2 regions of the Alkalihalobacillus sp. NPDC127517 genome follow, and region 1 is predicted to be linked to the other one. Evidence: predicted binding sites of a transcription regulator. Region 1 holds the regulator's gene; the other holds the start of a gene.
What was found. The regulator Rex, encoded in region 1, represses fermentation and respiration genes when NADH is low (regulators of the CRP and FNR family bind a similar motif). The targets are predictions, from matches to a motif close to TTGTGAAATATTTCACAA.
Positions count from the first base shown of each region.

Region 1 (15,375 bases):
TTTTTCAATCCAGGGTCTTGCAAAGATATGAAGTAACAAGATCGTTGTAGTCACAATTCCTATCATGTAGGGATCAAGCCCCAAACTAAACACAAGATTAACTAGCAAGATCAATATGGCACCAATTAGAATTCCGATTAGGGTTTTAAGCAATCGTTTGTTCATATAAAGAAGCTCCTCTCAATCATTTTTAATCAAATGACTTTACACTTATTAGTACCTAGATAGGTAGAAAGTTAAACGATTGAGATGATTGTATGCACTGCTTTGGTTCAGGGTTAGTATGTTTAGAAATGTCTTGCAGAGGTATAAAAAGGAAAAAAACCTTTTAAAAGGAGGGCGCGATTATGGATGACATTTTAAAAATTGCACAATCTCGAGACACGACAAACAAAGAAAAAAGCGAACAAATTGAAGAACATCTAAAAGAAAACTTACTTAGCTCAGCCCAAACTGCAAAGTACTTAGGAATATCAAATCAAACATTCTACAAACGTTTAAATGAGGGAATTATCACACCCTTTATTCAAACTGGAAAAAACTCTGGAGGAAATCTATTTTATCTCCCAGAAGTCATGAAGCACGCTGATAAACTGAATATCCAGAAATCAAAAGTGAACCATAGGTACTTGGATAGTAAGTGAACTTCAGTGAAAATTTCCTCCAGTATTCAGGACTACCTTTGAAGAAGTACCTATTTTAAAGAAATAGGAGTTGATCGAATTCGCATTCTAAGAGATGTCACATTAGCATTGTTTGTTGTTCTCATAATTATCTCTCTTTTTTCTAGTCTATCATCAGGCTTTGTTTTTTTAATTGGAGCTATAGCGTTACTCTTTAATGGAGTTCTGTTCAAAAATCAATCTAAAGCAAAAAGTGATTATGTTCTATCCTTTATTGGTGCAGCCTGTTTTTTTCTATTTTCTATAGTCGATTTCTATTTTGATTTCATTTTTTGAATAAGGTTTCCATAAATTAATTAAGTGGTTTTGTCCCAGTCGCTTTCATGAATCAGAAAAAAGATCTCGATCACTTTTTCAAGTGAACGAGATCTTTTTATATTTCAGAAGCTACTTAGGCTCCGACCGCTTTATGCTTTTAACTATCAGACCACCTAATTGTCCCAACACTACTTATGGCATTCTAAATTCAACTTCTCCATCATTTCGCTCAAACCAGCCCGAGAATGCCCAGTTGATATAACCGCCATCGCCTTTGTTATTAAAGGTACCTTCTTCAAATGCCCAGATTCCATAAATGACACCATCATAGGTAAAGGTATCAAAGTAATGAACACCACTCAGACTAGACTCATAGTCAAGGCTCATATTAAGAACCATAACATTCAATTGATAATCTGACTGAAACCTCATTGTTTCTCTCGCTGCTTTCACAAATCCCTCACGGTTGTTCGATGATACAATAGCATCTCGAATACTGTTTCCAATTTCAACAGGATCAATAGAGACATCAATATTTGTTGCTTGTGCTCCAACTTCCTGACTTAATGCTTGTCCTTCTGCTTCCTCTGAAATCTGTGGTACATCCTGACTTGCATGAGCAGTGCCACCATAGTTAGGGATCGCAAATGTAATCCCTAGAATCGCTGCTCCCGCCACACTGCTTAAAGTCAATGATCTGGTCTTTTTCATTTTAATCTCCTCCTAATTATGATTTTGTGTTACAGGGATTATGTACCCGTGATAAAACAACTAAAACTTGGGAAATAATATGATCTGATTATTAAAAATTCTTTTCATTTTTGGAGGGAACTATTAATTAATATTAAGTAAAAACTTATTAATACAACTTTTTAACGTGTTGGGAAATGCAATTTGATCAGGGCTGAAATAGGTACTTTTCTATATTAAAAAAGTTCATAGGTAAACCAGTAAATTTTTCATATAAGATTTAAAATTTACTTCAAAAAATAATTTAGGTTTTTTGTGAACTAGCTCGAGTGCTATAAACATTTAATAGGAGATAGATCATTTGAATAAACGAATAGGTGCTGCCTACTCGTTTATTTGTTTTGTATTCAGACATTTAACTAATACAAGATATTGACAGCCAACAAATGATGATATATGGTTATACACATAACCAACTAACCATCATAGTGTATAACAGGAGGTGCTTATATTGTGCGCTCGAAATTAGATGAGAATCGCCCGATCTTTCAGCAGATTAAAGAAATGATCGAAGAAGATATTGTTGAAGGCATTCTTCCAGAAGGAGAAAAAGCACCGTCAACCAACCAGCTTGTAGCGTATTACAAAATAAATCCTCAAACCGTTCTTAAAGGCGTAAATGAATTAGTGGACAGTGGAATCTTATTTAAGAAAAGAGGGGTCGGTATGTTTGTAGCAGAAGGGGCACGTGAAAAGTTACGAAATTTGAGAAAACGTACATTCCAAGAAGAGTATGTGTGGAGCATGCTACAGGAAGCGAACCGACTTGGCATTTCTGAGCAGGAAATCAAATCGATGATGGATGACTTAAAAAGGAGGAACGATCATGATTGAACCTACTATAAAAGCAAACCAGCTGTCTCTTACTATTGGTTCAAAATCTATTCTCAAGGAATTATCGTTTGAACTTAGTGGCAATAAAATCATTGGCTTGCTTGGACGAAATTCTGCAGGAAAAACCTCCTTACTTTCACTACTTGCTTCGTATCGAGAATCATCAGCAGGAACGCTTCAGTTAGATAATCAGGATGTATTTGATAACGCCATCGCTATGGAACAGATTTCGTTTATCAAAGAGGAGTCCTTCGAGTACGAGTATGACAAAGCTGAAAAATGGCTTAAAGATCGTAAAGACTTTCGACCAAACTTTGACGAAGACTACGCAAATCACTTAATTAAACGATTTAAGATTCCCATGAACCAAAAGATCTATAACCTGTCTCGTGGCATGAAATCAGCCCTAACTGTGACATTAGGTCTTGCCAGTCGTTGTCCGATCACCATTTTTGATGAGGCCTACCTCGGAATGGACGCACCTGCCAGGGAAATCTTTTATGAGGAGGTTTTAAAAGATTACATGGAGCATCCACGAATGATGATTCTCTCTACACACTTAATCTCTGAAATGGACACATTGTTTGAAGAGGTATTAATCATTAAAGAGGGGGCTTTACTTCTACACAAAAACACAGAGGAGCTCTTAACAGAAGGTCTTTCTGTGACTGGAACAGCTGAGCGAGTGGATATATGGACACAAGGTCAAACCATTTTAAAGGAACAATCCCTTGGTCATACAAAATCAACTATGGTATATGGACCAATTACAGCCGATAAACGAAAAGCAGCTTCTGAAGCTGGTTTAGAGCTTGGTCCTGTCTCATTGCAAGATCTATTTATTCATTTAACAGAAGAAGGAGCTGAATCAGAATGACTGCGAAGGCAAAGCTGATCTGTAGGAAATTCAATTCATTCTATACCCAATGGACAATTGGTTTCTTCGTTACCCTAATCGTAGTCCATTTCCTTGCCATTATTTTTGCTGCAACAACCATCTGGTCATTTTATGACACAAGCAGTCAAGCCACACAGTTTTATATGTTGATTCTTGGCATTATGAATATGGGTCTACTCTCATATGGTGTATCAAATGGGATTACAAGAAAGGATTATTTCGTAGGAGTGGCTGCTTCGGCCATCCTGTATAGCTTTTTGTTAGCAGCTGTTTCCTTGTTTACAACGTTCCTATTCGAGAACATGTTGTTTCCACAGCTTGGATTAGAAACAGGTGGATCAATTCCCATTACGTTGACGCTATTCTTCTCCCTTTTTCTACGGTTCCTTTTGTATTATTTTCTTGGCTGGTTGATTATGGCTGCATTCCATAGATATCATTGGATCATTGGGGCTGCATTTATAGGGGTTGCCATTGTTGTTGTTGCCTTTCATGATTATCTTCTAGGTGAAAATGAATCAACGGTTTTGAATTTCTTACCAGTAGTAGATCTCACTCCATTCGTTTCCCTACCTATTATTGCATTGCTAGTTGCAGGAACGATGATGTTTGTGCGGAATATGACTAAACATGTACATGTGAAGATTTAAATTCTTCATTCGTCCCTTTCATTCATTCTCGTTCTTCTTTTTATTGGATTTTAGACAATATCAGTCAAGATGCACCCTATCTATCAACGTTTATGTATGAGACAATTGGGTTACAGCTATTTAAAGCTGTATGAGGGAGTTGATCCGTTTGTATCGAATTATACGTACATTTGACGGTGAAACGAAAACCTTAAAGGCACCGAGCAGCCATTTGGACAAATCCTTTACGGAATTCGTCGAGGCAGAACGACTAACAAAAAATTTAAATAATTACTCTAAACCAGGCTATTCTTGGTCTGTAGAAGAGGTCCAATAAGAAAAAGCGAATAGGTGGCTGCCTATTCGCTTTATTTGTTATTCAGATCAAAAGAAGCCTCCGTTACCTAATGCATAACGGAGGCTTCTTAATTATTTAGCTAATCAACAGAGTATAATCTCCGTTGTATTAACATTTTTGTTACATCATTCCAGGCATTCCCATTCCGCCCATTCCGCCGCCCATATCAGGCATTCCGCCGCCAGCGTTTTCTTCTGGCTTATCAGCGATTACAGCTTCTGTAGTTAGAAGCATTGCAGATACGCTTGATGCGTTTTGAAGTGCAGAGCGAGTTACTTTAACTGGATCAAGGATACCAGAGTCAACCATGTTTACATATTCACCAGTTGCTGCGTTGAAACCAATTCCAACTGCTTCGCCTTTAAGGCGCTCAACGATGACAGATCCTTCAAGACCAGCGTTGTGAGCAATTTGACGAACTGGCTCTTCTAGCGCACGGATCACAATGTTCACACCCGTTGCTTCGTCGCCCTCTGCATCCACTGCTTTAACAGCTGTCAGTACGTTTACAAGTGCTGTACCACCACCTGCTACGATCCCTTCTTCAACTGCTGCACGAGTAGAGTTTAGAGCATCTTCAATACGAAGCTTACGCTCTTTCATTTCAGTTTCAGTTGCAGCACCAACTTTAAGAACCGCTACTCCGCCTGCAAGCTTAGCAAGACGCTCTTGTAACTTTTCTTTGTCAAAGTCAGATGTTGTTTCTTCAAGCTGAGCTTTGATTTGGTTTACGCGACCAGCAATTTGGTCTGCTTGACCAGCACCCTCAACGATTGTTGTGTTTTCTTTTGTGACAACAACCTTGCTTGCGCGACCAAGCTGAGAAATGTTAGCTGATTTAAGGTCAAGACCTAGATCTTCAGTAATTACTTCTCCGCCCGTTAGGATTGAGATATCTTCAAGCATTGCTTTACGACGATCTCCGAATCCTGGAGCTTTAACAGCTACTGCATTAAATGTTCCGCGAAGCTTGTTCACAACTAGAGTTGCTAGTGCTTCCCCTTCAACATCCTCAGCAATGATTAAAATTGGACGGCTTTGTTGTACCACTTGCTCAAGAACAGGGAGTACTTCTTGAATGTTACCGATTTTCTTATCTGTGATAAGAATGTACGGATTTTCAAGAACAGCTTCCATTTTATCAGAGTCCGTTACCATGTAAGGTGAAGAGTATCCGCGGTCGAATTGCATACCTTCTACAACTTCAAGCTCTGTAGAGAATCCTTTTGACTCTTCAATTGTAATTACGCCATCGTTACCAACACGCTCCATTGCTTCAGCAATGATTTGGCCTACTTCGTTATCACCAGAAGAGATCGCTGCAACCTGTGCAATGGATTCTTTTCCTTCAATTGGCTTAGCAATCTTCTGAAGCTCTTGAACTGCTGCAGCCGTTGCTTTTTCAATTCCTTTACGAATGACCATCGGGTTTGCACCAGATGTTACGTTTTTAAGTCCTTCACGGATCATTGCTTGAGCAAGAACTGTTGCAGTTGTTGTACCATCACCAGCGATATCGTTGGTTTTGCTAGCTACTTCAGCAACAAGCTTCGCACCCATGTTTTCAAATGCATCTTCAAGCTCAATTTCTTTCGCAATCGTTACACCATCATTTGTGATAAGTGGAGAACCGAATTTCTTTTCAAGAACCACGTTACGTCCTTTTGGTCCAAGCGTTACTTTAACAGCGTTTGCAAGTGCGTCTACTCCGCGTAGCATGGAACGACGAGCATCTTCACTAAACTTGATATCTTTAGCCATTTTGTCAGCCTCCTAAAATAAAATCGTAAAAATGTACTCTTTATTAGCCAATTACAGCAAGAATGTCGCTCTCGCGTAAAATTAAATAGTCTTTTCCTTCATATTTCACTTCTGTACCTGCATATTTTGAGAAGATTACAGAATCGCCTTCTTTAAGCTCAAGCGCTACACGCTCGCCATTATCTGTTACACGACCTGCGCCTACAGCAACAATCTTACCTTCTTGTGGTTTTTCTTTTGCTGAATCTGGTAATACGATCCCGCTTGCTGTTGTTTCCTCTGTTTCGATTTGCTCTAAAACAATACGATCACCTAATGGTTTTAACAAGGAAAACACCCTCCCTTTACGTACTATGTAGTAGTCTTTTATTAGCACTCGATTGGTGTGAGTGCTAACACATTTATTATGATAATCATTCCAGCACTCTTTTGCAAGTCATTTACTCGTTTTTTTTTGTCGAAATCCTTCTATCTTTGCACAACTTCCTATACCCTGTACTTTCTTACTCTATTCGGCATATTCATAAGGCATCCCTTCTGATTTTCTGCACAGACTATGATAAAATGTACAAATGATTAAACCACAAAAAAGGAGCAATTGTTTTGAACATTAGATATTGGTTTATTCTTGTAACCTTCATAGCCATGCTCTTTGGCGCTGTTCCTTTCGTGTTTCTTTTTCAGGCACTTGGGATTACAGAAGCTAACGCGTTAATTGGATATTCATCTGTTGCAAGCTACGTTATAGGTACGTTAATTATTTTCTTATTGCTATTGCCTGACATGCGTCAAGGAAGTCTTGATCGGGATCGTTCAGGTGTAGGGATGACTATTGTTTGGTCAATTACCGGTGTATTTCTTGTATTTATCGCTCAATACGCAGCCGCGTTAATTGAGATCTTTGTATTTGGTATTGAAGCCGGGTCGGATAATACAGAATCACTTGTTCAACTTAGCAGAGCTGTGCCACTAATGGTCATTGTTATTGCAGTGCTTGGGCCAATTATTGAAGAAATTGTGTTTCGTAAAGTTCTTTTCGGTTCGTTACATAAGAAAATGAACTTTTTCTTTGCAAGTACCATCAGTTCATTGATCTTCGCAGCCGCTCACTGGGATTTTGAACATTTGCTCGTTTACCTTGCAATGGGATATGCCTTCGCTTTCTTGTATGTAATTAGTAAGAGAATTATTGTACCGATTATTGCGCACATTGCGTTAAACTCATTTGTTGTTCTTGTTCAAGTGGTATTCTACGATGAAATACAACGGATTTTGGAGCAGGCTGAACAGATGACTAATCTTGACGCGTCCATGATCTTGCGTTTGATTGGAGGGTAATATGAGAGGCATTTCTCCAATCTTCATCGCAACCTTTTATATTCTACTTGGAATATTTATTACCTTCCTCGCTTCTAATAATGTCGGTCGAAATGGTTGGACTTTTATCGGTGTCTTGCTAGCTGCTTTAGCCGCCTATGATTTTTATATGGCTATTCGATTCTTAATTCTTCGAAAAACCATTAAAAACATGCAAAAGAAAGACTGAATCATTACATGCATAAAAGCCCTTTTCCACAATGGAGACGGGCTTTTTTGTTATAATTCATCGTATGCAATCTTCGTTTTCTTTTTGGATAGTTCATTTATCACAATTGACCAATTGTTCATCAGATGTTGTCTTTGGGTAGACTCACGTTCGCTTAGTGGCTCCTCTGGTGCTTCATCTTTAAATACAAGTGTTTGTGTGCTTACTGACTCAGTAGAAGCCGCTCTTTGTTGTTGTGAATGTTCATTTATTTGAAATGAAGACGTATACTCATCAGTTGCTAGGCTGGTGGTTACAGGCTCACTACTAATTGAACCAATCAAACAGACCATAAAAAAAAGCGGAATCCAAACGTGAAGTTTATTCATCGCCCATTCCTCCAAATTTATTATCATGATTTTATATACCCTCCCACACTTTTTCAAAACATCTTTTATTTTTTCATATTAAAAATAGCTGAGACGTATCAATATATTACTTAAGAAAACGTAAATAGCGAATAATTCGATGTTGAATTATTCGCCATTTACTCGTTGATATTTAGTTATGTCTCCGGCGGCTTTTGTATTAAGCCGGCTGTTCAGTTGGTCTAGTGTCTAGACGATCCATATGCTTATTATTTTTATTCAATTTGCGTTTGATGATTGGAAGAATGTACCGGTCTAATCCGAATCTACCTGCATTAAACCCTGCCACTAAGATGATGAATCCAAGTACAATCATAATCGGGTTTACAGAAACAGTTCCTGCGAGTAAAAATGACAGGTTCATCATGATACCGAAGAAAGCAGCAGCAGTAGTCAGGAAACCTAAAATTAATCCAAGACCGACTACTATTTCTCCCCAAGCAACTACGGTACTAAAGAGTCCTTCATATGGTAATGCGACATTCTCAAGAAAGCCCACATAAAATGGATAAACGACTTCTTCACCTTTTACCACTGGATTGGCAACAGCTGCTTGCAAGAATCCTCCTGCAGAAAATTCCCCAGTTACTTTTCCAAGACCTGAAGTTAACCAAGTCCAACCTAGATACAAACGTAAGAATACCAGTATTCCAGAAGCCCACTTACTTTCTCTTAGAAATCGATTAAACATATGAATTCCTCCTTGTTTTTTATTATGTGAAATGTTTCACATTCTCTTTCTACTCATAGTATAAGCGATTTCATTTGGTTTGTGTGGGTTTGAAGAAGAATGACAAACTTTGTTCATAATTTCACAAAGTCTTTTAGTGTTGAATTAGGAATGTAGATACATTATTTGTAGGAGAGCTCTCGTACCGGACCAGTGGAACCTTCACTAGGTTGTGATAACTAACAAAAAAGACTGATCATCCTATCAAAGGATGATCAGTCTCATACAGATTATTTCTCAGCCAACGCTTGAGCCAAAGTAGATTTAATTCTGATTTGGTCGAATGAAAGTCCTAATTGAACAGCTGTTTGTGCAATTTCCGGACGGATACCAGATAATGTGGTTCTCACTCCGATAATGGATAAGGCAGAGATTAATTGAAAGATTTCATTGGCAACCATCGTATCAATGATCACTACTCCAGATAAGTCCAGATACAGATGGTCTACGCCCTTCTCAGCACATTGTGCGAGCGTATTTTCAAGAATTGACTTGGCACGAGCCGTATCAATATCACCAACAAGTGGAAGAAGCGCACTACTGTTCTGTAGAAGAATAACAGGAGAACTTAATTCGTTAATCATTTCCTTCTGCGCTTCTAATTGAACGGTTGTATTTGTATCAATCTTCTTAATAAAATATTGAATCGTAAAATCAAGTGTTTTGACGATTTGATGTTTCCATTCATCGTGTTGTTCTTTCGATACCTCAACTGAAGCCTCTTCCACAAACGTATCAATGTATGAAAGAAAGATATCTCTCGTTCGTACAAACTCACGAAACATTTGATTCAGAGGTGTTTGCAAGTGCGCTCGATCACTTCCAATATCACCAACCCAACTTAAAATTTGGTTGTGGACTTCAGAAGTAGGTGCTATAAAAAGACGAGTCAGATTCTTTATGTATTCTTCATTTTGCTGCATAAGCTTATAGATGGAATCGGCATCCTTTACCGAATAGACTGAATCTACATCATCTTCTTCAAGCGTTTTAAACCATGTCTCAGTCACTTCTTTTGTTCGTTCTTGCAAAAATTCATATAACGATTGATTGACTGTACTCACGTCTAATCACATCTCCATATCGTTTCAATTTTTAATCTGATTGCTTCTTCTCAGCTACGTCTTCAGTTAATTTGTACTTACGATAGGTCAGCTTAGAAAGCCAAATACTAAATTCATAGAGTAATAGTAATGGAACGGTTACCATCGAATGTGAAAATAAATCTGGTGGCGTTATAAATCCAGCAATGACTAATAAGACAAAGTAAGCATATTTACGGATCTTACGCAAAAAGTCTGGTGTAAGTAAACCGATTCTTGTTAGAAACATAACAACAACAGGCAATTGGAATAACGCACCAAACGGTAGAATTAATTGAAAAAGGAAAGCAAAGTATTCATTAATTCCATATTGTTCTGTTATATTTAATCGATCCGCCATGGTAGACATAAAGGAAAGGATAAATGGAAACAAAACAAAATAGGCAAATGCCACACCAACTAGAAACAAAATAAATGCAATTGGAATATAAGCAAGTGTAGCCTTTTGTTCCCTCTCATGCAAGCCTGGCTTCACGAACGCCCAAAGCTGATAGAGTACCACTGGAAAAATTAAGACCAATCCGATCGCAAGTGTAAATGTCATGAAGATACGAAGAGGATCCGTCATTTTAAAGGCGTTCATAGGTAAATCACGTGCTTCAGGTGCTTGCTGAAGTAACGTGATAAGGGGTGATGAGATAAAGAATCCAATAATTAGCGCCACAATAAAAAAGGCGAGTACGACAAAGAGTCTTCGCCTTAATTCTTCAAGGTGGGCCCATATGGACATGTCCTGTTGATTCATATGAGATCCATCCTTATATTAAGCTTGGTCTTTCTCACGTTTCTTTTCTTCTTCGTCATCAGCTAGTCCTTTTGTTGCGTTCTTAAACTCACGTAAACTTGAACCGAATGCTTTTCCAAGCTCCGGTAGCTTCTTAGGTCCAAAAATCAATAAAGCAACAATGGCTATTAAAATAATACTCCATGGTCCCATTTGCATCTTTACTTCATCCTCCTTATTGTGGTGAATCGAGCGGATAATGTTTTAAGAAATAAACAAGCGCTTGTAATTCAACGGCCAGATCGATGTGATGAACTCTCACTGAGTCTGGAACGGTTAGTCTAGCAGGCGTGAAGTTTAAAATCGCCTTCACTCCAGAGGCAACAAGCCTGTCCGCAATCTTTTGAGCTACGGTCGCTGGTACCGTTAAAATCGCTACCGTAATTTCTTTCGTATGCTTTTCCTCAAAATCATTAAGGTCGTAGATTTCTACGCCTCCAACATCCGTTCCTATCTTATCTGGATCGACATCAAAGGCCATCTCAATCTGCGTATTATTATTTTTAAAAAAGTTATAGTGTAGAAATGCTGTGCCCAAATTCCCGACTCCCACCAGCATTACCTTCGTTAGATCATCTTGGTCTAATGTTTCGCGAAAGAATGATAACAAATAATTTACATTATAACCATATCCCTTCTTTCCTAAAGCACCAAAATACGAAAAATCTCGTCTGATTGTTGCAGAATCCACTTTAACCGCTTCGCTCAGTTCTGTTGATGACACTCGCTGTTTCCCTGAAGCGTGTAGGTTCTCCAAAAAACGATAATAAAGCGGAAGTCTTTTAGCTGTTGCTTGTGGTATCTTCACGTGTTCTGACTTCATTACTTTCCTCCCGAGACTGTTCCTCTCTTTTAGAAGAGAGAACTACAACCATTGTACACTATTTTTCATGGAATGTAAGGGTTCGCATGAGAAGTATTCATAAGTTGTTAGGATGTTTGGTTATACGTTACACTAGAGAAAAAGAACTGTACACGGGAAGGACTTATTATGATTGTTTTACAATGTATAAATGTATCAAAAGCCTTTGTGGCTGATCCTGTTTTAGAGAATGTGAAGCTTGAGGTACAAACAGGTGACAGACTGGCTCTTGTTGGTCGAAATGGCGCAGGTAAATCCACGCTCCTTAAAATCATTGCAGGAGAATATCAGCCTGACACGGGACAAATTATGATACCAAAAGGGGTTCGGGTTGGTTATCTTGAACAGCACAGTGGACTTTCATCTGAGCGTTCTATTTGGGATGAAATGCTTACCGTTTTTGAACCCATTCGTCAAATGGAGAAGCGTTTAAGAGAGCTAGAAGCGCTTATGTCGGATCAATCAGTATTATCAGATGAGACAAGCTACAACAAATTAATCAAGGAATACGATGAGCTGCAACTAACGTTTAAAGATCAAGGCGGATATCAATATGAAGCGGATATTCGAAGTATCTTGTCAGGACTTCATTTCTCTAGTTTTGATTACACAACAAGTATTGCGACTCTGAGTGGCGGACAGCGCACAAGACTTGCACTGGCCAAGCTCCTTTTACAAAAACCAGATTTGTTAATTCTCGATGAGCCAACCAACCATTTAGATATCGATACCTTATCCTGGCTAGAACAGTTTCTAACTGGATACAAAGGCGCTATTCTGCTAGTTTCCCATGACCGATATTTTCTGGATCAAATTGTTACCGGTGTGGTGGAGCTATCCAGACAAAAGTCGATTAGGTATTCAGGGAACTACAGCTTCTATTTAGACGAGAAAGCGGCGCGTTACGAGCAAGAATTAAAGCAATTTGAGAAGCAACAAACGGAAGTAGCCAAGCTTGAGGACTTTATCGCTCTTAACCTTGTTCGAGCTTCAACAACCAAACGAGCCCAAAGTCGTCGAAAACAGTTAGAAAAGATGGACAGGCTAGATCGTCCAGCTGGTTCTGAGAAATCAGCCTCTTTCTCCTTTGACATTGAGCGCCAAAGTGGAAATGAAGTACTTCGTGTGAATGAGTTGAGTTTATCCTTTTCAGGGCAAACGATTTTAGATCATTTACAGCTTGAGTTAAACCGTGGAGAAAGTGTCGCCTTAATCGGACCAAACGGTGCTGGTAAATCTACATTATTAAAAGCAATTATGAACAAACTTGAGCCAGACACCGGGACAATTCGATTTGGCTCTCACGTGACGATTGGGTATTATGATCAGGTTCAAGCTGAGCTTCACTCAAACAAGACGGTTTTACATGAACTATGGGATGAGCACAGATTGACCCCTGAAAAAGATATTCGCACGGTTTTAGGTAATTTTCTCTTTAGTGGAGATGATGTATTAAAGCCTGTCAAAGCTTTAAGTGGTGGCGAAAAGGCGCGACTGGCGCTTGCAAAGCTGATGATGCAAAAAGCAAATGTACTGCTGCTCGATGAGCCGACCAACCATCTTGACTTAGATTCAAAGGAAATCCTTGAAGCGGCACTGATCGACTATCCAGGAACCCTCTTGTTTGTTTCACACGACCGCTACTTTTTAAATCGGTTAACCACTCGAACGGTTGAGTTAGCAGATGGGAAAACGACTTCATATTTAGGTGACTATGACTATTACCTAGAGAAAAAAGAAGAACAACGCCAATTTGCGGAACTCAAGCAACAAACTACCGATTCACAATCACCAACTGATGTTCATGCTTCAAAACAAAACTACTCACAGGATAAAGAAGCAAAAAAACAGGAACGTCAACGCCTTCGCAGGATTGAAGCCATAGAAGCAGAAATGGCTGAGCTCGAAGATACAATTCAGCAGCACGAAACGGATTTATGTGATCCCGACGTTTACGCTGATCATGTTCGCGCAGCAGAGCTTCAGACCTCCATTACCAATGCGAATGAAACACTTGAAGCTTTGATGGAAGAATGGGAAACCCTTCAATTAGAAGAATAGCTTAAAATATAGACTACTGATCCCAGAAGATCAGTAGTCTATTTGTTCGATTTGCCTCCAATAAAAATAGATCGACACAACACAAAACATCGAGGTTGCCGCTGCGACAACACCAGAATCATTAATTAAAAGCAGAATAACAGACCCTAACACTCCTATTTTAATAAATACCTGCTTATTCACATCTCTCCATCGATCCAGTCTTAACAAAAGGATAAGCCCGGCTAAAAGATAACTAATGACAAGCAATTGTGTCCAATTCGAGTGTTTAAAAAGCTTTATGTTCATTTCTACTTTTCTGGCGATAGTATCTGCAATATATGAAAAGTCACCTGCTTGTATACGTCCATAAGCTACCCCAATATGAGATGAGTGATTAGCAGCCTGTAGAACATAGAGAAGGATCAAAGAACCCACGCCACTCACAATTAGAGAAAGAATTATTTTCTTTTTAGTTACCTTGCTGCCACTAGCCCACATAAACCAGAAAAAGCTTGCCAAGCAGGCTGAAAGAAACCCACCTGCATTCGCACCTAGCTGTGAGTGACCTAAAACAAGTAACTGTCCTGCAATCAATACAGTTGATGATGTCCATCTTAGCCAGGTAATACGGGTATTAGCCAAATAAACAGTAATTACAAATATAAAGATGATATAAATCCCTACATATTCATTTCCTATCCCGTAGTACCTCGCACCGATCAATGGATCATACCCTAAGTAAGAATGCGATAAAAGAGTAGATCCAGTTAGAATGTCCGCACTTAAAGCAAGAACTGTAACCAATGCCGTAAGCAGGATTCCCCAGCTTCGAAGCAACCGTACGCTCCCTCCCCATAACAGAGAACAACAGAGTATCAGAAGGAAGAACCCCACTGCGGAAATCGTTGATTCCAGTCTAGCTAATAACAAAAACCATAGAGGTGAACTTAAGGCAGATAAAAGGAGAGTTTCTAGACATGTTTTTTGTGTTTCCTTTTTCTTGCCTAACCACGTCCATCCACTTACACCAAGCAACAAAATGGCTAAGCTTGTTACATAAATAGATAGGACCCATGCTCTCGTTTTAAAAATATGGACGGATTGATCCACTCGCTCAAGTAACTGCTGTGAATGATTGGGCTCTTTTATGATTCTCTTTAATGGAAATCCTTGATCATAATCGGTAGATGGGAGCCCTATTCGCTGGATCAAGGTTGGCGCAACATCAACATTACTTAAGACATCTGTTCTTCTTGTTGTATCCGAGACTAATGCCCCTCCCACTCCATTACTGGTCCATTCGTAGATGGGGGCAAGCTGCTTTTTGTCCGAGTAAGCTTCTTTATGTACAAACGGAGAGATTAACCACATATCAGGATGTTCCTCTTGAACGCTTAGTATAAAAGCCTCCAGCTCCCCTAATGCTTGCTCTCGTTGCTTTTCATATGCTACATCAGTCATTTGATTTTTTAACGCAAACAATCGATATAAGTCCCCCCATTCAACAACAATAAACGGGTACTCTTTAGATTGCTTAGCTATTTCATCGATCATCCAGCCTGAATTCATCTTTTTTCCGTACGCTCGCGTCGTGTCTTGTATCACACTCTCATTCAACGAACCGTCCGTAGTCCCTTTACTATTCATTGTCAGAAACGATCCAAAGCGATGCTTTTGATCTGTGTCACTTGTTCCCAGAACGAATGCACGAATGCCTGTAGCAAAAAGC
Region 1 covers NZ_JBNNQX010000012.1:10,740-26,114, reverse strand. The annotation lists gene ACQKKO_RS16425 (hypothetical protein) at 1-165, opposite strand, end outside; gene ACQKKO_RS16420 (helix-turn-helix transcriptional regulator) at 348-644, shown strand; gene ACQKKO_RS16415 (stress protein) at 1,134-1,652, opposite strand; gene ACQKKO_RS16410 (GntR family transcriptional regulator) at 2,145-2,525, shown strand; gene ACQKKO_RS16405 (ATP-binding cassette domain-containing protein) at 2,518-3,402, shown strand; gene ACQKKO_RS16400 (hypothetical protein) at 3,399-4,073, shown strand; gene ACQKKO_RS16395 (hypothetical protein) at 4,222-4,389, shown strand; gene groL (chaperonin GroEL) at 4,531-6,171, opposite strand; gene groES (co-chaperone GroES) at 6,215-6,499, opposite strand; gene ACQKKO_RS16380 (CPBP family intramembrane glutamic endopeptidase) at 6,775-7,509, shown strand; gene ACQKKO_RS16375 (DUF4305 domain-containing protein) at 7,511-7,717, shown strand; gene ACQKKO_RS16370 (hypothetical protein) at 7,768-8,085, opposite strand; gene ACQKKO_RS16365 (DoxX family protein) at 8,285-8,815, opposite strand; gene ACQKKO_RS16360 (STAS domain-containing protein) at 9,085-9,918, opposite strand; gene tatC (twin-arginine translocase subunit TatC) at 9,950-10,702, opposite strand; gene ACQKKO_RS16350 (sec-independent protein translocase protein TatAY) at 10,721-10,900, opposite strand; gene ACQKKO_RS16345 (redox-sensing transcriptional repressor Rex) at 10,917-11,564, opposite strand; gene ACQKKO_RS16340 (ABC transporter ATP-binding protein) at 11,733-13,664, shown strand; gene ACQKKO_RS16335 (hypothetical protein) at 13,695-15,375, opposite strand, start outside.

Region 2 (15,375 bases), on a different contig from region 1:
GTCAAGGAAGTGCCAGTAAAGACTCGCGATGAATACCTTTGACGTTGTACGTGGTGTCAACCCACGACGTTTCACCTGAATAAGTAGCAACACAATCCAGCCGATACCAATGGATACGTGTAGTCCGTGTGTACCAAGTAACACAAAGAATGCTGACCAGAATGCACTTGTAGATAATGTAGCCCCTTCATGAGCATAGTGCCAGAACTCATAAATTTCAAAACCGACAAATCCTAGACCAAGTACAAGCGTAATAGCCATCCAAGTAATTAACTGCTTCACTTTTCCTGCTCGCATCGCATGAATGGCGAGGCCACATGTAAAGCTACTAGTCAAAAGTAGGAATGTCATAATTAAAACAAGCGGTAAGTCAAACAAATGGTCAGCCGTAATTCCACCAGCTGTTCGATTAACTAGTACAAAGTATGTGGCAAACAGCGTTGAGAAAAGGGCGAATTCTGCTCCGATAAAAATCCAGAAGCCAAGAATATTATTCCGACCTTCAGCTGATTGAAATTCAAGCGGTTCATTGGCGTATTCTGCATCTTGGGCATGGGCCATTTACTTCGCCTCCCTTGCACGTTTTTCAGTTTCTTCAATTTCCTCTACACTTACATAGTAACCATCATCATAGTCAAATGAACGGTAAGCCATACAAGCGAAGATTCCAATTGCACCTACAATACCCATCCAGAACCATTCAAAGACAAGTCCAAATCCTGCGAAGAACATGAAACATCCCATAACGAACGGAACAGCTGTGTTACTAGGCATATGAATCTTTTCGTATTTGTCGATCTTATTCGGATCAATTCCTTTTTCTTTCATATCCCAGTAAGGATCCATTGATGTAACTTCTGGAACCTTAGCAAAGTTATAATGCGGCGGAATCGCTGAAGAGGTAGCCCACTCCAATGTACGTCCACCCCACGCATCTCCTGTTGTCTCTCTTGGAGAGTAACGGAAGCTGTAGTAGATGTTATAAACAAGAATAATAAAGGCAAGACCCATAATAAAGGCTCCGACCGTTGAAATAAAGTTCAGTGCAAACCAACCGTCTTCCACACCATAGATATGAATACGACGAGGCATTCCGTCAAGTCCTAAGAAATATTGTGGGAAGAAACAAATATTAAATCCAGCCACAAAGATCCAGAAGAACCATTTACCAATGCGTTCGTTTAGCTTATGACCAAACATCTTCGGATACCAGTAAATGAACCCACCAAAGCAGGCAAATACTGTAGCCGCGATTAGTACATAGTGAAAGTGTGAAACTAGGAAATACGTATTGTGATATTGGTAGTCAGCAGCAGCCATTGCAAGCATAACTCCTGTTACCCCACCAATAACAAAGTTTGGAATAAACGCCACAGACCAAAGCATAGGTGTCGAGAATGTAATCCGGCCTTTATGCATGGTTAGAAGCCAGTTAAAGATTTTCACCCCTGTTGGGATTGAAATCGCCATCGTTGTAATCGAGAAGAACGAGTTAACAACAGCACCTGAGCCCATTGTAAAGAAGTGATGCACCCAAACAAGGAAACTTAATACTGAAATCGCAACAATGGAATAAACCATCGCGTTATATCCAAATAAACGCTTTTTAGAGAACGTTGTAATAATCTCTGAGAAGATACCAAACGCAGGAAGTGCCACGATATATACTTCAGGGTGTCCCCAAATCCAGAATAGGTTGGCCCAAAGCATTGGCATACCACCGTTGGTTAAGTTAAAGAAATGTGTTCCGAATAAACGGTCAAACGTCATTTCAGCTAAAGCAATTGTTAATACCGGGAACGCAAGAACAATAATCATTGAAGTGATTAATGTTGTCCACGTAAACATTGGCATCATCATAAGTTTCATGCCTTTAGCACGCATCTTAAAGATCGTTACCATCATGTTAATCCCAGTTGCTAATGTACCAATCCCTGAGATTTGTAGCCCTAGCAAGTAATAGTTCTGCCCTGGACCAGGGTTCAGTTCATTTGAAGCGAGTGGCATGTAACTGGTCCACCCTGCAGATGGAGATCCACCAATGATAAAGGAAATATTAAATAGTCCCATACCAATAACAAATGTCCAGAAGCTTAAGTTGTTTAAAAATGGGAATGCAACGTCTCGTGCCCCAATTTGTAATGGAATCACGACGTTCATTAAACCGATTAAGAATGGCATTGCCATGAAGATAATCATGATCGTACCGTGTGTTGTAAAAATTTCATTATAATGCAGTGAATCTAAAAATGTCATATTTGGTGCAGCTAATTGCGTACGCATCATTAATGCGTCAATTCCTCCACGGAAAAACATTAAGATCGCAATTAAGATATACATAATCCCTAATTTTTTATGATCAACACTCGTAATCCACTCATCCCAAAGCCATCTCCACTTTTTAAAGTATGTGAGCACAAACACGGCTCCAATGGCAGAAATCAGGATGGAGATTTGGGCGCCTAAAATTAGCGGATCTCCAGTTATAATAAATTCATCCCATTTCAAAAGTAGCGTCCCCTTTCATTTGAAAGTACTTCACTTGCTATTCGTTAGCAGCTTGACTTTCAAACCCTTCTATCTCTCCAGAATCTGATTGTGTTAACGCAGGCATCTCATATGCTTTACCGGCACGAGAGTGTGGATTAATTGGTTCATATCCCATACGCTCCCAAGCGTTAATCGCATATTCTGCATCAGTTGAATGATCAACCCAGTCCAAGTGTGTTGAACTAAATGTCATTTCTGAAGCTGAACCAGGCACCATCAGTTTGTCATACTCTTCTTGAGTTAACTCAGGGGCATCTGATTGTGTTTCTTCCACCCAAGCATCAAAATCGCCTTGCTCTAATGCAACTACATCAAACTTTTGTTCGGAGAATCCCTCACCTGTGTAGTTGGCATTACGTCCAGCATATGTCCCCACATGATCTGCTTGTAAGAACAATTGTGTTTCCATTCCGGCCATATTATATTTTTGACCACCTAGCTGAGGAATCCATAAAGCAGCCATGGAATCAGCAGAAGTCAATTTAAACAAAATCGGACGGTCAGTTGGGATATTCAAGTAATTAACTGTTTCAATCCCTTCCTCTGGATAACTAAAAATCCATTTCCAGTTTACGCTTGTTGCATGTACAACAACAGGCTCTTTATGAGCTGTCGCAGCTGGAGCTTCCTCAAGCTCAAAGATTGTCATAATTGTCGGTACAGAAAGAATAATAACGATAATGACAGGTATGATCGTCCAAATAATTTCTAACTTATGACTTCCTTCAATCTCGGGTTGATAACCCTTATGATCATCTCGTTCTCTATATTTGACTAGTATAACTGTTAGTAGAATAAAGACTACAAGAACAATTAATAGCATGAATCCAATAGAGAACCAAATGAGCCAAGCCTGCGATTCTGCAACCGGGCCTTTTGGATCCAGCACTGTCATATTTCCACATCCGCTCAAAAATAGGCTCAACGCAAGGAACGCTAGCCACTTTAGAGACTTACCATTTTTCAGCAAAGGTATCACCCTTCTTCCTAAGACGTAATTGCATAAACTTTTTGTGAACCCTTGAACATACCTTTCATTGCTTATATCCTACCATAAAACATGACACGTAAGGGTAGCATTTACACAAACTCTCACAAAAATATCACAAATTTTGCGGTGTGTTTTACTGACTTTGCCACATAATTGGAAATATATTGCACTCAATAAAATACTACCCGAAATTCACCATAATTATGTAATGAGTGAGAAGGTTTATGTGCAAAAGACTTTATGATTGTGACATATTTCGAGCGAAAAGTACAATTTTTTAACCTTAAAAAAACCTTATCTTAATTCCCTGCATTAAAAGGGAACATTGATAAGGCTTGTTTGCTAATTAAATAACTTCCAATCGTATATGCTTCCAATTCATCTTGAATGGAAGAACGTAAATTCCCGTGTTCATAATAAGCAAGCTGATACGGTTCAAACTCTCTTTCATCTGCAAATGACTGATTTAAAAACGTAGCTGTATCATTTAATGCATGCTTTCCACTTTGCATCACTTCAAAAAAGGAAACAAATCCATGCATCGTACCATTATAACGAGTCGCCTCCACTGGTACTCCAGCAGCCGCTAACTTTGCTGCGTACGCCTCGCCTTCATCTCGCAACGGATCAAATTCGGCAGTAACAATAAATGTTTGTGGCATGTTTTTTACATCTGCTTCAAGAGGCGAGCTGTATGGAGACTGCCACATCATTTCATCAGGCGTATATGTTGATCTTGCTAGTTCCATTACATTTCTTGATAAAAGATAGTAGCCGCTTGAATAATGGTCGCGTGAGTAGAAATCTTCATCAAGGAATGTGGTTAACGGGTACAACAAGGCTTCTGCTTTCACTGATGGTCCGTCGAGGTCTCTTGACATCATTGCTACAGATGTTGCTACATTCCCCCCTGAACTATCGCCAACAACCGCAATATTACCAACATCTACATCATATTCAGATGCATGACTTACAATCCAATTCAACGAATCATATCCGTCCTCGATAGCCGTTGGAAAAGGGAATTCAGGTGCTAAACGATACTCAACCGCAACAACAATGCTGTTTGTTCTAGCTGCAAGTGAGCGGACAATATTATCGTGAGTATCAATATTTCCATAGCCCTTCATGAAAGCTCCTCCATGAAAATAAAGAATAACTGGGTGTGGACCAGCCTCTTTTGGTTGATACATCCGAGCTGTCACTGTACTTGAATCTGAAGTTGGGATATCAACTAGTGATCGGTCAAACCGAGATGAACCTTTTGCTGCTAAAAAGGATGGAGCTTTTAAATCGGTTGGTAAAAGATTATTTGCAACTGCATGTAAGATAACAGCTGTTTTTACTGGTACTTTACCTGCCTCTGTATTTGTCCATGCATGCACTGTAATGGTCATTGTAAGCAAAATCATAATGAGTCCTAGAGACATTGAGGCAACAAGGATTAGTCCTTTACGCATAAAAGCCTTCAATAAAACATCTCCTCCACTAAACATAAGATTATGCTACTCAGTATAGCAGAATTAATGAATAGTGGAAGAGATTGCAAGAGATTTCTTTAGGTTGTCACACATTTAATCTAGGGTGTTCCAGTTTTCCTCTATAAACTCATCTCTACCCGATTGCTTACGGTCTTCTTTATATGCTTTCCGTTCTTTCTTATAGAAATCCTGATGCTCTTCCTCCGCAGGGAAAAATGTATCGGCTGCTAAAATTTCTGTGACGATTGGCTTCGCAAATCGCTTACTTTCTGCAAGTTGTTGTTTTGATTGCTCAGCTAGTTGTTTTTGCTCTTCCGTATGATAGAAAATAGCTGTTCGATATTGATCGCCACGGTCCTGAAACTGTCCACCGGCATCCGTAGGGTCAATTTGAACCCAAAATAAGTCCAATAATTTTTGATACGAAAACACTTCTGGTTCAAATACAATTTCTACTGCCTCATAGTGTCCAGTTTCACCTGTTTTCACTTGTTTATAAGTTGGATCCTGAACGGATCCACCTGTATAACCCGAGGTGATAGAATGAATGCCAGGCTGTTCATCAAATGGCTGAACCATACACCAGAAACATCCACCTGCAAATGTTGCTTTCTCCATGTTCGATCTCTCCTTTACAATTCAAGCTCTTCTCTTAACGAAAACAGCGCTTTTTCCTTTGATTTTGCTTCAAGCATACAATCGATATCCGCGTCTTGAACGACTTCCATAAGTCTCTGAAAATCCTCAATCCGAATGAGATCGGCGTGCGCAGGATCTGTGTCGGACCGCCTCCCGGAACTGATATGAACTTTTGGTTGATACGGGGTATGCTTCCACGTTTGTTTGACCGATGTAAAAAGCTCCTTCAATTCATCTGTTGTCCGACCAAAACACATTTCATGATGAATATCAAAACAAATCGTTACCCCACATACCGCTGAAATATCTAACACATCTTGGGTATGAAAGACTTTATCATCATTTTCAAGCCGAATCATGTCTTTTACAGAGTCAGGCAAAGTTTTGAATACGTCACTGAATGTCTTTTTCGCTTTTTCCTTATCCCCGTAAGCGCCACCTGTATGTATAATCATATCTGTTCCGCCAACAGCACGTAGAAAATCATGATGATATTGTAAGTCTTTTTTAGCATTTTCAACGACATGTTCTCTAGGAGAATTTAAAACCGAGTACTGCCCTGGATGCATGGAAAGTCTCAACTCATACTGTTTCTTTAACCTTTGAATTTCATCAAGCTCTCGCTTTACGTCTTGATCCAATTGCCATTCCCACGTCATTTCAGGATGGGTTGCAAATGGAATCATATCGCTCGAAATCCGGAAGAAGAAGATTTCATGGTCTATATTCCACCTGAGGACCTTTTTAAGTTGGTCAATATTATGTAACGTAAGCTCTTTAATAATTGACATTCCTTTATCCTGCATTGTTTTCAAACGACACGTTTTGAAAACGGTTGGGATACTTAGGTTTTGACATGGGTATCCAAGACGCATGGTTCATTCTCCCTCTTTAAAAATTATAAAGTGATCTCCTGAGATTCAAATTCGATTTCATCTTTTGTACGACTGTATTTCACTTTAAGATTATGTTGCCCAAAATACCATGCATCCTGTTCTTCTACATAAAAAATACAATCATCTATTTTAAATTCCGCTAATGGGCGCTCTGGTTTCTCTTGACTAATACCAAGTGAAAAGCCACTTTGAAATGAGCCACACCCTCCGTAGCGTGCAAAGAAACGGATATACTGATTCTCTTCTGTATCAAACTGATCTTTAAACCAACGAACAGCTGGTTTAGTTACTTCTATTTTCATGTCAATCCTCTCCTGTCCCTTTCGTCATCCTATCATATCAATTTATAGCGTAAAAAACCATGAAAGCGTACAAGCAACAACCCAATTATTTTTCCTTAAGGCAACTTTTTAGACTGTTTGCATATTTTAAAGTAAACAACAAGATCAAGGAGTGACTCAAAAATGAATTATAAAAAAGCTGTAGGCTATGCTACCATCCTTCATTCCCTTGGTGGGTTATCCAAGGAACAGAAAAGTCAATGGCTCTCTACCTTATCCACTCAAAATCCAAAGAAAAAAACGAGATAAAAAACACAAAAAACGAATGTCATGGGTAGATGAACATTCGTCTTTTTGTGGATTTTATCCTAACTTAATTGAAGTGTCGTATCAAGTAATTCGATCAGCTTCACTATGTCAGGTTTGCTAATTTGTCCATCGGCTCCAACAGCTTTTCCTTTATGGAAAAGATCTTCTGAGATAATGGATGAGAAAATAACAACAGGAGTTTGTTCATAGGTTGGATGCTCTTTAATACGCTTTGTCAGATGATGTCCATCCATTTGTGGCATTTCAATATCGGTAATAATTAGGTCTACCTTACTAGTAATATCCCCTTGTTCACTTAATGCATCCCAGGCAAGTTGTCCATTCTCAAACGTTGTTAATTTTGTATAGCCGGCTTCAGTGAGCGTATCTTGCAATAGATGACGGAGCACCCCTGAATCTTCGACGATCACAATGTGTTTGCCTCCGCGATCACGAGGAGTTAATGAATGGATGGATGATCGATTCATCCCGGCATCTGGATGGACTTCAACCACGATTTTTTCGTAGTCAAGCATAAAAGCAACATAGTCTTCCATTTTAACAATTCCAGTTACATGGCTATGTTCGCCTTGAGACAGTTCATTTGGCTTTTCAACCTGTCCCCAGGAAACTCGGTGAATTCTTGACACATTATGTACACGGAACGCTACCTTTAATTTGTTTAATTCGGCCACGATAAATTTATGAGTTGTCGGTTGTCCAAAATCCTTTACGTCCAAAACGACGGACAAATCAATCAATGGGATGATTTCATTGCGAATACGAATGACGCCTTCTACATAAGGATGACGATTCGGTGTTGCTGTGACGTCAACAGGTTGAACGATTTCTCTTACCTTTAATACGTTAATCCCGTACGTCTCTTTACCAACCTCAAACATAACAAGCTCGAGTTCATTGGTACCACTCTCTAATAATATATTTGACTGTGACATTTGGGTCATTTCGTTTCCCCCGTTTTTATAGACTCTTGTATAGTCAATCCGTAGCAGACTATCCTCTCTTTTAATTTCGGCAGGAAGACGCGCGAAGTTAAGCAAAAGCACAAAAAAACATCCACTGAACGTATTCAGTGGATGCATAATTGGTCTTAAACAAAAATCTCAACATCACCTTGTTCTCTTAATTCTTCAAGAATATCATTTGCTGCTTCAGAGGTCTTTTGTGCCTTTAACTGCTCAGCAATTGTATCTTCTACTTCTTCAAGAGCTGGAGGTTCTTCTTCTCCATCTGCCGCGGCAATGATTTCATCGTAGGTAGATTGAATTTCTTCATCTGAAGGTTCTTCAATTTGAGCCTTTTGCTCGATGTATTTTTGTGGCTTCATGCCTTCTTTTATTTCAGTCTTAAACTCATCTACTGTTAAATCTTGTTCGCTTAAAATTTCTTCTAAGTCTTCATCTGATTCAAGCTGATACATAGCTTTGATTTGTTCAAGCTGTTCGTCTACTTCCTCGTCTGTCACTTCAACATTTTCTTCATTCGAGGCTTGTGTTAAAAGCTCTGAATTAACAAGTAAATCAACAGATTGATCCTTAAGCTGTTCATCCACTTCTGTAGAAGACGGATCACCTTGACCACCCATCATCAGCTGCTGTTGTTTTGCATTATTGTATTCAGCGACAAAGTCGTCTTTTAACAGATCTACACCATTAATTGTGGCAACAACATCAGGTATGTCTTCAAAGTTTGTTTCCGCAATTGCAGGTTCTTCTGTTTGTGGTTCATTTTGATCGTTCTGGCCTTCAGCATTCTCATCTGATTCACCGGAGCAAGCTGCGAGTCCAACCGCAAGGGCAAAAGCAGAGATTCCAAGTATAAATTTGTTTTGCATTTCGTAGACCCCTTTCTTAACAAGCATCTAGAGGCAGTGTAACACAGGATGAACAAGCAATTAAACTCATACGTAATTAATGGAGTAAATTGTGTAATCGTATCAAAAACAAGCAAGCCTAAACCCCTGACAAGCCACGCCTTCAAGGACAAACTTCCTTAATTATCAAAAATAGTGTGAAATAAAAAATCGTCTAACAAGGTAATGAGCGCAGGAAATTCTCGCTGCAAAAACCACGGATTTGGGCATCTGAGTAGTATTTCGTTAACTGTTGAATAAGAGCCGGATAACATCCAGGATGATTAAGCCCATCTACATACGTTGAAATCCCATCAAAATCCGAACCAAAGCCAATGGATCTCTCTCCACCTAACACACACAAGTATTCAATGTGACGAATCACATCATCGATTGTAGCTAACCCAGTATCAGAGAGAAATTTCGGCAAAAACACAAGACCCATATATCGGTCATTTTTAAATAACGCTTTTGCCTGCTCATCATTTAAATTACGTTTATGTCCGCATATACCTAATGCATTTGAATGGCTCGCAATCACGTATTGAGAATGCTCTACGGTATCCCAGAAGCTTTTTTCGCTTAAGTGTGAAACATCTGTTAATAACTTATGCTTGTTATGATTCTCAATCATACGTTTTCCGAAATCCGTAACACCTGCTCCTCTTGACTCTTCAATTCCATCTGCAACCAGGTTTGCTTGATTCCATGTTAAGCCGACTGATAAAATCCCCTGCTCAATTAAAAAGTGATGTTTCCACTCGTCTGACCCAACCGCATCCATCCCTTCTAGCGTGAGAATGGCGCCAATCTCCCCTTCCTTTAATAAGGCAATATCTGACCAGTTCTTAATATGTTTCATTTCCTGATATGGTTGAATCACTTTTTGATGAAATAGGTGGATTTGTTCAAGGACCGCTTGAAACTTTAATTCTTGTTTAACAAATGGTTCGATAAAAATAGCAAAACATTGAAGTTTCACTCTCCCACCTTTTAGCCTTGTTAATGTCACGTCCAACTGATTGCTGTCTTTAAAAGATTGATTTGGATTCATCCATAACTTTAATAGCACATCACAATGTGTATCAATGACGTTCAAAGAAAAGGAATTTTGGTTCATTCCATCAGCACCTTTCAAGGTCTTATAACATAGAGATAATTAGAATGTTTTATTGGAGGAGTTTACATGAGTGAGAACAATGCAAGCGATGCTAAGAACTCAAGAGGGTATCAAGATGTCATGCGTTCCATTGATGACTTTTTTCATCAAACGTATCGACGATTTCAAGCACCACCTTTGTTTGCACAATCCATTCCTGTACGTACCGAAGAAACTCTTGAAGCATTTATTATTTTTGCCGAATTACCTGGAGTAGATAAACAACTCATTCGTTTAGAAGCCTTACCTCATGCACTTGCCATACGTGTGGTGTCTGGCGAATTGACTGAACAATCAGTTGAAAAAGAACGACTGGTGTCTATCCCATTTGTATATGGGGAAAAAGATATTAAAGCTAATTATAAGGATGGACTATTACGTATTACGATCAAACGACATAGACAATCCATTTCGATTGATTAAGGAGGTTAAACGATGATTCATTACAACCAAGGCCGACGTAACCAATATCCTAACTTCCCTTCACAAGGAAGATATCCTTCATATTACCCAACGCAAGGGCGAAGAATGCGGGCAGGTGTACGTCAGCAGCAAACCGGCATGTATGTGCCTAATCAAACGAGCGGATCACGCACAGCGTTTATTAAGAAGGCTTTTACATCCGATGATGGTCAATTTGATATGTCTAGAACTGCACAAACAGTGGATCAAGTAATCAAAACAGTTCAACAAGTATCTCCTTACGTTCGTAAGGTCGGCTCATACTTTTTAAAATAGATTTACTTTAACGTTAATCCATATGCTAAGGTTTGATTTGGATTAATCATTTTTAAACCTTGTGTAGGCTTATAATCAATGGTCACTCGCGAGCCAATTTCATCGCTCGCTTTTTTGTTGTAAATAAATCGTTGGCTATCCACCTCAACAAGTGTATCCTCTGACTCGACGGGATCATCTAACTGGAGGTAGAATTCAATCATTGTGCTGCACTCAAACGTATCCCGTGCCACGACCCGAACCGCTTTCGATGTTTGAACCGATTTAAAATACGATGCCGCTGCATCTGTGACGATAATATCCATCTTAAAAACACCTCTCTTAAAACAGAACTTAAATTAAATCATTTTGCTCAAATAAATATTCATAAGGAATGTCCATAAACATATACAACGACTCAGAAATAGGATATGCAAATGTGCGAATTTGTTCATCGCGCTCAATGTCAGTATACAAGTCTGATAGAATTCCTTTTTTCTCAACATTCATACGAACAATATTTTCAAGAAAGTAAGGTCGCCAGCTCCAGTTTTTATATAAACCTTCTTGTTTAAGTTGCCAAACGCCTTCCAGGTCTTTCTCTACGTTGGAAGATTGCTGAAGTCCTTCTTCATTGCAGATATAAATGCGAAACACGTACTCACTTAAATCCTTTGCAACAGTTAGGATGAGCTCATCTAATGTCCCTGTTGTTTTTGTATGTTTTAGCGTCGCACGTAGCGTGTGTCCTAATTCATTTGAAAGTTCAAGCTGCGCCTGCATCTTTTTGCGTTCATAGGTAATGAAGTGCTGGAAGTCTTTTTGCATTCGTTCTCTACAAGAATCCTCTAACACTAAACCTTTTGATGCTGCCAAAAGATACGGTCCTTGATAGTAACGTGCTCCATTACGCCACGCATAGTTTAATTGATTAAATGTTGAGATTCCATCAAATAATAATGTCGCTCCAATCTTCCGAGAAAGCATCGTCAGTGATTGATGAACATCTCCATATAAATGTGGAAGAGAATCTTGATTTAAAAAGGATACATTAACACGAATCACATTGGGATGTAGCATAGCAATTTGATCTATTTGGCTACTGCTTTGCCCCACATTATCAATCCCAATTCGGATCCCTAGGCTTTGAAGATATGTTAGGACATGTTTAATTTCACCATAATATGAGTGTACATCTTTTTCATCTAATCCTAAAATAATTTGATTATAATGGATGGTTTGATTTTCAATATACGGTTGAATTCGTTCTAAAAAGCTTTCTCCTGAATCCTTTATAAGTTGTCTAGCATCATAATTAAAATACATAGCTCCCTTGAAACCCGAAGCAGCATAATACTCTAAAGCTAGTCTTTGCAAATGATCGTCGAGTTCATTACGGTATTCAGAGGGAATGCTTTTATCACCAAAAAACCATCCAATTCGTTTAACCCCGTCTGGCGCATTAAGTCTTGCTACAACTTCGTATCCCACAACAATTTGCTTTTCAGCGTTAAAGATGGGAAGAAAATAAGGGACAACGTTATCTTTTTCCATCATGACATCTAAAGGATCCATTCTACCCCTCCTCACACACAACATAACCATTTAAGTATAGCATAGGAGGTAGCTTCTTTACGTTAGGAAACGCTTGATTAACTGCGCCGTTTTTTTCGGTTGTTCTTCTGGTACTAAATGACCTGTTTCAGGGATTACAGTTAATGTGGCATGATGTAAATCTCGTGATAGCTTTTTTCCTACTGATAAAGGAATAAGCGGATCATTTTCACCCCAAATAATTAAACAACTTTGTTTGATCGAATGTAAATCTAGAGTGGACATATCTCCTTCGCGTTGTCTCATTAAACAAGCTAGAGAATCATAAAACCCTCTTTCCTTTAAAGGTCTACCGTACTCTATAACCATTTCGCTTGTTACAGCATTTGTTTTGAACATTAACTGATCGATAAACGGACGACAATCTCTATTCTTCCCCCATGAATAAAGGAGGCTGGAGAAAAAGGGTACATAGGAGGAGTACACTACGGTTTTTTTTACTCGATGAAAATAAGCTGATGCCGAAAGTAAGATAAGTGAATCAATTCGTTCAGGCGTTTGCTTAGCCGTATATAAAGCGACTTGACCACCCATAGAATGCCCAATTAAGGTGACGTGGTTTAGCTCATATAATTCCATTAATTCTGTTAGTAGTGCTGCATAATTTTTAAATTCATAACAAAATGTTTTTTCCTTTCCACTCTTCCCGAATCCAGGTAAGTCAAAGCACAGTAAATCGTAATCAATGGGCATCGATGGCAGCAGCTGTCTAAAACTGTAGCTTGATGATAAGAAACCATGAATAAAAAGTAACGTCCCCTTACACGTTTTAGCAGAATGGAACCATCTTTCTACATAGACATGGGTTCCTTGCATATATAATGTAGTCTGTTCACTTTTTCGTTTCAACGCACGTCCCCCTCACACTTTAGTTGATATAAGTAGGCTTACCTAAAAGAGAACACCTTATGAACAAAAAAATCCGAACGGTTCCACACGGGAAGCATTCGGATCTAAATGTTTATGTTGTTAAGTCGTATGGCGTCTCTTGGTACACATAATAGTTTAACCAGTTTGTAAACAACAGGTTGGAATGAGCTCTCCAGCGAAGAGCTGGTGGCACACTTTGATCATTTTCAGGAAAATAATTTACTGGTGGTTGAATGGCCACGCCTTTACTTAAATCTCTTTGATACTCTTCATCTAAAGTCGTCACATCGTATTCTGAATGACCTGTAACAAAGATATGCTTTCCATCCTTAGATGCTGCCATGTAAAGCCCTGCATCTTTTGAGGTACTTAAGATGTCTAGCTCTGATACATTTTCAACGTCTTCAATTCTAGTCTCAGTGTGTCTGGAGTGAGGCGCAAGGAATACGTCATCAAAGCCACGGAGCAATTTGATTGGATCTGGATTGACCTCATGCTCAAAAATGCCGAATAATTTTTCATTCATCGGATATTTCTGAATTCCGTAATGGTGATAAAGTCCCGCTTGTGCGCCCCAACATATATGTAAGGTAGAGGTTACATTGTCCTTACTCCAATCCATGATCCACTTTAATTCTTCCCAATAATCGACTTCTTCAAAATCAAGCTGTTCTACAGGAGCACCCGTAATGATCATTCCATCAAATTTACGCTTTTTAATATCATCCATTGTTTTATAAAAAAGCTTAAGATGATCTTGTTTCGTATTTTTTGAAACATGGGATGAAGGGTATAAAAAGGATACATCAAGCTGTAATGGCGAATTACTTAATAAGCGAAGAATTTGAGTTTCTGTTGTTTCTTTAACGGGCATCAGATTCAAGATGACAATCGACAATGGCCTAATGTCCTGACTATAAGCTCTCGATTCGTCCATAATAAAAATGTTCTCTGCATTTAAGATTTCCCTAGCCGGAAGATGATCTGGAATTTTAATTGGCATATCTGGCTCTCCCCTCAAAATCAATCTTGCTTCTTTCTCTAACGTTTCCTTGTCTATTTATCTTGATAAACGTATCATGAAATGAAGCAATCTGCAATAAACGATGAAAGGATTGAATCAAGTGAATCTACGCTTAGAATGGGTTTACAAGCACCCTAAACGAACCGCTCGTCATCAAATGAATTCTGATTATATGACTATAAATGAAGCGCTTTACCTAGAAGAAGATCTAATGAAAACGGGTCGTTCTGTTAACTGTCAGTTTTTTGATGAAGAGGACATAAGCTGGACTCGAAAAGAGTTACTTGCATACTTAAAGAAAATGGAGACAGAACCCCATCAAGTGAAGGCTTATATTGATGGAGGCTATCATAAGGAAACAAACGAAGCAGGTCTTGGTATGGCCATATATTATCAGCAAAACGGACAAAATTGGCGTTTTAGAGTGAACGAACAAATTGACGGGATTGAAGATAATAATGAAGCAGAATACGCTGCTCTCGCTTACTTATATACGATACTTCAGGAATTGGGAGTTCACCATCAATCGATTACTATTTATACGGACTCTAAAACGCTTTACCATCAAATATCCGGAGAATGGCCTTGTTATGAGGCAGCGCTTATAAGATGGGCAGATCGAATTGAGGATAAGGTGGAGAAGCTTGGTCTCAAACCCACTTACTCCTTTATTGGCAGACATCTAAACAAAGAAGCTGATCAGTTAGCCTCTCAGGCACTTGACGGCATAATGATTGAAGGAAAAAAAGAACAGACAAAAAAAGGATGAACGTATTGATATACGCCCATCCTTGTACCTATCTTAATGCATGTAACACTTGATCTGCATATTTGTTTTGTAACCGAGTGACCCCCAGAGGCTCTTGTTTTCGTCCGTAGGTCTCGTGGTGAAAATCGGAACCGCCTGTCCGGAAGATCGCTTGACCTGTTTTTTGTTCTGCTTCTGTGCACAGAGTCTCATATCGTCGTAT
Region 2 covers NZ_JBNNQX010000010.1:154,059-169,433, reverse strand. The annotation lists gene qoxC (cytochrome aa3 quinol oxidase subunit III) at 1-561, opposite strand, end outside; gene qoxB (cytochrome aa3 quinol oxidase subunit I) at 562-2,508, opposite strand; gene qoxA (cytochrome aa3 quinol oxidase subunit II) at 2,546-3,520, opposite strand; gene ACQKKO_RS15150 (alpha/beta hydrolase) at 3,841-5,013, opposite strand; gene msrA (peptide-methionine (S)-S-oxide reductase MsrA) at 5,116-5,640, opposite strand; gene uvsE (UV DNA damage repair endonuclease UvsE) at 5,655-6,536, opposite strand; gene ACQKKO_RS15135 (HesB/YadR/YfhF family protein) at 6,560-6,859, opposite strand; gene ACQKKO_RS15130 (hypothetical protein) at 7,022-7,147, shown strand; gene ACQKKO_RS15125 (chemotaxis protein CheV) at 7,207-8,112, opposite strand; gene ACQKKO_RS15120 (SurA N-terminal domain-containing protein) at 8,259-9,002, opposite strand; gene ACQKKO_RS15115 (dipeptidase) at 9,196-10,140, opposite strand; gene ACQKKO_RS15110 (Hsp20/alpha crystallin family protein) at 10,207-10,602, shown strand; gene ACQKKO_RS15105 (YppG family protein) at 10,615-10,917, shown strand; gene ACQKKO_RS15100 (iron-sulfur cluster biosynthesis family protein) at 10,920-11,222, opposite strand; gene ACQKKO_RS15095 (EAL-associated domain-containing protein) at 11,251-12,471, opposite strand; gene ACQKKO_RS15090 (alpha/beta fold hydrolase) at 12,529-13,359, opposite strand; gene metA (homoserine O-acetyltransferase MetA) at 13,472-14,383, opposite strand; gene ACQKKO_RS15080 (reverse transcriptase-like protein) at 14,505-15,173, shown strand; gene ACQKKO_RS15075 (PHP domain-containing protein) at 15,202-15,375, opposite strand, start outside.
Region 2: a site for Rex is predicted at 3,562-3,579, ahead of qoxA (cytochrome aa3 quinol oxidase subunit II). Genes of this name have one in related genera too.